DNA from 2 places in the Glycomyces sp. NPDC048151 genome. Region 1 is predicted to be linked to the other one. Evidence: riboswitches for the same ligand, from Rfam matches in the RefSeq annotation. Region 1 holds a riboswitch; the other holds the start of a gene.
The links. A riboswitch is a leader RNA that binds a small molecule or an ion and turns the genes downstream of it on or off. The one in region 1 is predicted to bind thiamine pyrophosphate.

Region 1 (3,397 bases):
GTCGACCAGGTCGAGGATCTCGGCGACGCGGTGCTCGACGACGATGAGGGTGGCCTCGGTGGCGGCGAGCGCGGCGCGCAGTGCGTCGCGGACCTCTTGGGCGCCTTCGGGGTCGAGGTTCGCGGTGGGCTCGTCGAGGAGGATGAGGTCGGGGCGGCGGGCGAGGACGCCGGCGAGGGCGAGGCGCTGCTGCTCGCCGCCGGAGAGGGCGTGGGTGGCGCGGTCGGGGCCGTAGGGGAAGCCGACGGCTTCGAGCGCTTCGTGAACGAGGGGCCAGATCCGGTCGCGGGGGACGGCCTGGTTCTCGAGGCCGAAGGCGACGTCGTCGCCGCTGCGGGCCATGACGAGCTGCGTCTCGGGGTCCTGGAAGAGGATGCCGGCCCGGTCGCGCTGCTCGGCGGCGGGTTTGCCGTCGATGAGGACGTCGCCGTCCTGCTCGCCGGAGTCCTCGGTGAGGAGTCCGGCGAGCGCGGCGAGCAGGGTGGATTTGCCGGACCCGGAGGGGCCGAGCAGGAGGACCCGCTCGCCGGGTTCGACGCGGAGGTCGACGCCCGCGACGGCTTGGGCGCGGCGTCCGGCGTGGCGCCAGGCGAAGCCGCGGAACTCGACCGGGATCATGTCGGACTCAGATCCGCTGGCGTTCGCGTCCGGCCGGGAAGCGGTCGAGGACGCCGGTGGGGAGCATGGCCTTGACGAGGGCCTTGGAGCCGAGTCCGGCGACGACGGCGCCGGAGAGCATGGCGAAGGCGATGTAGGGGACCTTGAACGCCCACAGCGACGTGTCGGGGTAGGAGACGAACACGTCCCACATGGTCGCGCCGAAGGCGGCGAGGGCTCCGGCTGCGGCGGCGATGAGGGTGCCGTAGCGGCGGTAGCGTCCGGCGGCGAAGGCGAGTTCGCCGCCGAGGCCCTGCACGAGGCCCTGGTAGATGACGAGGACGCCCCAGTAGGAGCCGAGCAGGGCCGAGACGGTGGCGGCGAGGCCCTCGGTGAGGAGGCCTGCGCCCATGCGCCGGACGATGAGCGGGGCGAGCACGGCGGGGATGAGCCAGACGCCGTAGAGGATGCCCTTGAGCGGGGGCAGGAACGCGAGGACCGGTTCGAGTCCGGCCCACACGAAGTTCCAGGCCCAGAAGACGATGCCGAAGGCGACGGCGAGGACGGCGCAGGTGAGGATGTCGACGGTGCGCCAGCGTCCGGGGCTGGAGAGGGCGGGGCTGTCGGGCATGGGCTTGCCTTTCGAGGTTGCGGGCATTGCGCGACAGCGGCGACGACTTCCTACGCCGGTATTACCCGGATCAGGTGTGAGGGTCTGCGGTCGGTTCCGCACTCTCAGCCAATCGGCTCCCCTGTCAGCTTCGACGTTAACACCAGGAGGCGGCTCGTTAGCCGAGGCGATCCCGCCAGGTGGCGTCCGACGCGCGGCGGGGGCCGTCGCCCGCGCTCGGTAGATTGCGGGGGTGACGTCTGAAGCGGATTGGGAGCGGGTGCGGCGGGTCGTGGAGGCGCTGCCGGAGGGCACCTGGACTTCGTACGGGGACCTGGCGGAGCTGATCGGCACGGGCCCGCGGCAGGTGGGCGCGTACATGCGGGACGGGAACGTGGCGCGGGCCTACCGGGTCCTGACCGCTGGCGGCACGGTCTCGGAGGGGTTCCGCTGGGCGGACGGCCGCACCGGCCGGGACGTGCCCGACCTCCTGCGCGCCGACGGCGTCGCGGTCAGCGCGAAGGGCCGCGCCGACCGCGCGCAGCGCATGTCGGTCTACGATCTGAAGCTCCTCGCGGCCGAGCTCGACAAGGAGCTCGGCGAGGACGAGCCGACACCAGACGACGAGGAAGACTGGAAATAACCCGCTAAATGGTGATATTTCCGGTCTTAGGGACCCCTGGCGCAAAAGTACTCCTCGGGTGTGACATCGCCCTTTCGAACAAGAGGCGAGCAAGCCTCAGTGCAGTGCCTCGTCCGGGGCGGTCAGCCGCCATGAGGTGAACGCGACCGTGAGCCCGGCGCGGGACGGCGCGCAGCAGTAGGGCCCGGCCTTGGCCGCGAGGTGCGGGGCGAGCGGGGCGAGGCGCACGAGCCGCCAGGGCTCGTCGTCGGCGCGGGCGCGGATGACGACCGCGTCGTCGAGGCGGGAGGCGCGGATTGTGACCTCGCGTCCGGCCCACTCGGGGACGGGCGCGACCGACCAGTCGGACTTCTCCGCGGTGACGACCGCGCCGACCTGCGGTGCGCCGTCGGCGAACTCGACCCCGGCCTTGATCCAGTGGTCGGCGTCGACCCGGACCATGAGGCCCGCCTGGTCGAACTGCGCCTCGAACGACGCGATGAAGCTCACCTCGACGGCCCGGGCGCGGTCCCAGGCCTCCAGGAGCGCGTGCTCGTCCTCGTGGACGAAGCCGTACCCGGTGTGCCGCCACGCGTCGCTGCCCTCGGCGGCCGTGACGAGCAGCCTGCCGTCCGACTCCTCCGCCGCGACCGGCAGCGCCGTCCAGGCGCCTGACTTCCAATGGATCTCGATCGGTGCCGTGTTGTCCATCGGCCCGAGCCTACTGTCGTCACGGTCCGTCACACCAGTGCGGTACAACGGTCCCTATGGCAGGAACAGCGACGCTCAGAGACGAAGCCGAGACACTGCTGCGCGCCCTCGCGGGCGAGCACGCGCGGCTGCGCGAGGACCAGTGGCGGGCCATCGCGGCCCTCTGCGACGAGGACGAACCGGGCCGGCGCGTGCTCCTGGTGCAGCGCACCGGGTTCGGCAAGTCCGCCGTGTACTTCACGGCCACCTCGCTCCTGCGCCGCCGCGGCGCGGGCCCCACCGTGATCGTCTCGCCCCTGCTCGCGCTCATGCGCAACCAGATCGAGGCCGCCGCGCGCGCCGGGGTGCGCGCCCGCACCATCAACTCGGCCAACCCCGAGGACTGGGACGCGATCGCCGAGGCCATCGCCGAGGACACTGTGGACGTGCTGCTCATCAGCCCCGAGCGGCTCAACAACCCCGCGTTCCGCGACTACCAGCTGCCGAAGCTCGCCGCCGGGTGCGGCCTGCTCGTCGTCGACGAGGCCCACTGCATCTCCGACTGGGGCCACGACTTCCGGCCCGACTACCGCCGCATCGCCACCTTCATCGACGACCTCCCCGGCAGCGTCCCGGTCCTGGCGACCACCGCCACCGCGAACGCCCGCGTCTCCGACGACATCGCCGAGCAGCTCGACAAGAAGGACGCCGCCACGCTCGTCCTGCGCGGCAGCCTCGACCGCGAGTCCCTGCGGCTCTCCGTGGCCGACCTGCCCGACAACGCCCACCGCCTCGCCTGGCTCGACGAGCAGCTCCCCCGCATGGACGGCTCCGGCATCGTCTACACGCTCACGGTGGCCGCCGCCGAGGAGGTCAGC
Region 2 (3,397 bases), on a different contig from region 1:
CCGCTGGGACTGGGCCTGGCTCGACCGCGTCATGGACCGGTACGCCGAGCTTAACCTCCGACCCATTGTGGACCTCATGCACTACGGGACTCCACTGTGGCTCGACGACCAGTTCGCGAACCCGGACTACCCGAAGCTCGTCGCCGAGTACTCGGCGCAGGTCGCCGAGCGCTACCTGCACCTCGGCGTCACCGACTACACGCCGGTGAACGAGCCGATGATCCACGCGCTGTTCTCCGGCGAGTACGCGTACTGGCCTCCCTATCTCTCTGGGACGCAGGGGCTCAGCACCATGGTCGGGCAGCTCGGCCGCGGCTTCGTGCTCGCCCAGCGGGCCATGCGGGACGTGCTCGGCGACCGGGGCGTCTTCGTCCACGTCGACGCCGGGATGCGCTACGTCGGCGACACCGACGCGCCCGAGCACCGCGAGCACGCGGCCCGCCTCAAGGAGCAGGTCTTCCTCGTCGAGGACCTCGTCACCGGCCGCGTCGACGCCGATCATCCACTTGAGAAGCACCTGCGCGCCAACGGATGGGGCGACGACGACTTCGCGTGGTTCGCCGAGGCGCCCGTGCTGCCCGACGTCATGGGCGTGAACTACTACCCGCGCCACTCAACCGAGGTCTTCGAGGCCGGAGTCTTCCACAGTGGAGGATTCCGCGACCCGCGTCCGTTCCGCGACGACGGCGTCGAGGGCATGAACGAGCTCGTCCGCGAGGCCGCCGCCCGTTACGGGGCGCCGGTGATGCTCACCGAGACCTGCGTGACCGGCTCGGTCGAGGAGCGGATCGCGTGGCTCGACGAGTCGGTGGCCGCGCTGCACGGCCTGCGCGCGTCCGGCGTCGACGTGATCGGGTACACGTGGTGGCCGCTGTTCGACATGTACGAGTGGACATACCGGCACTCCGAGCTGCCGCGCGAGGCGCACCGGCTCACCATGGGGCTGTGGCGGCTCGAGGAGACCGCCGACGGCCTCGAACGGGTCCGGACCGAGGTCGCCGACCGCTTCCGGCACCACGCGACCGGCGCGTAGCCGCTTTCGGGGCGGTGTCCACTTCCTGACACCGCCCTTGCGAGGATCGCTCGCGATGACGTAGCGTAGCGGCCGTAAACGAATAAAACCCACGGGAGTCCGATGCATCGGGCTGAGAGGGGACTGGGTAGTCCCGACCGTCGAACCTGATCCAGATCATGCTGGCGCAGGGAGAAGGAGCTATGCGCGCTACTCGTCTACCCCGACTTCACGTCATCACCGACACCCGCGGCCCCGCCGGTGCGCTCCCGATCGCCGTCGTCGAAGCGGCCCTGATCGCCGGGGCCCGGCTCGTCCAGGTCCGGCCCGAGGACCACTACACCGACCGCGCGGCCTTCGACCTCGCCACCGCCATCGCCGCGCTGTGCGACCGTTACGGGGCGCTCTGCCTGGTCAACGACCGCGTGCACATCGCGCAGGCCGTCGGCGCTGACGGCGTCCACCTCGGCGCCGACGACCTCCCGATCGACGCCGCCCGGCGCGTCCTCCCCGCCGCCTCGATCATCGGCGGCACCGCCCGCGACCCCGAATCCGCGCGGGCTGCGCGGCGGGCCGGGGCCACGTACCTCGGCGTCGGGCCCGTCTGGGGCACCACGACGAAATCCGGTCTGCCGCAGCCGATCGGGCTCGAAGGACTGGCCGCCGTGTGCGAGGCCGTCGACCTCCCGGTGATCGCCATCGGCGGCATCACCGCCGAACGCGCCGCACTGTGCCGCGAGGCGGGAGCCCACGGCGTGGCCGTGGTCGGCGCGGTCTCGACGGCGGCGGACCCGCGCGCGGCGACGGCCGAACTGCTTGCGGCCGTTGGGGAGGAGAGCGGCAGTCCCGGCGTCGGATCGCGACGCGACGCGGATGGGTTCGGCCGCGGCGACCTGCGCCCTGAGGAGCCGCGCCGCACCGCAGACGGGTCTGGCTCGGCGATCGGCAACCGGGATTCGGTGGACCGGACTGGGCGCGATGAACCGCTGTTCGCCGCAGACCGCTCCGCCGGTCGTCTCGGTGGATCCGGCTCGCCCGATGCCGACCGCTCGGCCGTTTGCCTTCACGGTTCCGACTCGCCCGAAATCGGCCTCCTGCGAGGGACGGGCGAAGGCTGATGCGCGTCGCCGTCGTCGGCGCTGGATCGATCGGGCTCGCCGTCGCGTGGCGGGCCGCCCAGGCGGGTGCCGAGGTCGTCGTGCACGACCCCGACCCGGGTTCGGGCGCCTCGCGCGTGGCCGCAGGCATGATCGCCCCCGTCACCGAAGCTCACTACGGGGAAGAGGCCCTCGGTCCCTTCATGGCCGAATCGGCCGACGCCTGGCCCGGCTTCGCCCGCGAACTCGAAGCCGCCTCCGGGCTCACGATCGGCTTCCGCGACGTGCCGACCCTCGTGGTCGGCATCGAGGACGGCGACCGCGCCGAAGTCGACCGCCAGGCCGAGCTCTACCGGTTCACCGCGAGGAACGTCGAGCCGCTCACGGCGCGCGCCGCTCGCAGAGTCGAACCGCTGCTGAGCCACCGAGTGCGCGGCGGCGTGCTCGCGCCGGAGGACCGCGCCGTCGATCCGCGAGTAGTACATGACGCACTACTGGCCGCCGCCCAGCGTGCCGGGGTCGATCTGCGCGCCGGACACGTCGATGACCTTTCGGCGCTCGACGCGGACCAGGTGGTCATCGCCGCCGGATGCGGATCGGCGAGGTTTGTCGGCGCGGGCGCGGGCGCGGGCGCGGGCGCGGGCGCGGGCGCGGGCGCGGGCGCGGGCGCGGGCGGCGTCGTGCTGCCCGACGAGGCCTCCACGACCACTCGCTGGCATCTGCCAGTCCGGCCGGTGCGCGGCGCGGTCCTGCGCCTCCGCGCCGTCGGCGACCAGCCGACGCCACGAACCACCGTGCGCGGCTTCGTGAAAGGCCACCCGATCTACATCGTGACCCGCGACAGCGGCGAAGTCGTCGTCGGCGCCACCAGCGACGAGCGCGGCTTCGACCGCCGCACCGGCACCGCCGGGGCCGTCCACGACCTGCTGCGCCACGCGATGGAGCTCGTCCCCGAGATCGCCGAATACCACCTCGACGAAGTGAGCGTCGGCTTCCGACCCGGGACCCCCGACAACCTGCCGCTCATCGGCCGCCTCGACGAACGCACCGTCGCCGCGACCGGCCACTACCGCAACGGCATCGCCCTCATCCCGGCCACCGCCACCGCGGTCGCGGCCCTGCTCACCGGAAACGACCGGGCCGCCCCGGCGGCCTTCGACCCGCTGCGCTTCGGGCCTGCGCGAACACCGCGGCCGACCGGTTCGCCGCAACGCGCCGCGGCCGACGAAGAACGGTTCGAAGGCAGCCTGAAGCTCCCTGGGCCGCCGTTCGCAGGCGCCCCCGAACC

Region 2: it holds a riboswitch for thiamine pyrophosphate, as region 1 does, so the genes downstream of both, thiE (thiamine phosphate synthase) here and ACGGCP_RS11800 (ECF transporter S component) in region 1, are expected to answer to the same signal.

The regions. Positions count from the first base shown of each region.
Region 1 is NZ_JBIDBB010000004.1:422,584-425,980, reverse strand. Features, by position in the region: gene ACGGCP_RS11805 (ABC transporter ATP-binding protein) at 1-618, opposite strand, end outside; gene ACGGCP_RS11800 (ECF transporter S component) at 626-1,228, opposite strand; TPP riboswitch at 1,259-1,361, opposite strand; gene ACGGCP_RS11795 (MGMT family protein) at 1,461-1,850, shown strand; gene ACGGCP_RS11790 (DUF1349 domain-containing protein) at 1,947-2,540, opposite strand; gene ACGGCP_RS11785 (DEAD/DEAH box helicase) at 2,597-3,397, shown strand, end outside.
Region 2 is NZ_JBIDBB010000003.1:251,633-255,029, forward strand. Features, by position in the region: gene ACGGCP_RS07815 (family 1 glycosylhydrolase) at 1-1,033, shown strand, start outside; TPP riboswitch at 1,117-1,223, shown strand; partial or broken gene thiE (thiamine phosphate synthase) at 1,216-1,839, shown strand; gene ACGGCP_RS07825 (FAD-dependent oxidoreductase) at 2,130-3,397, shown strand, end outside.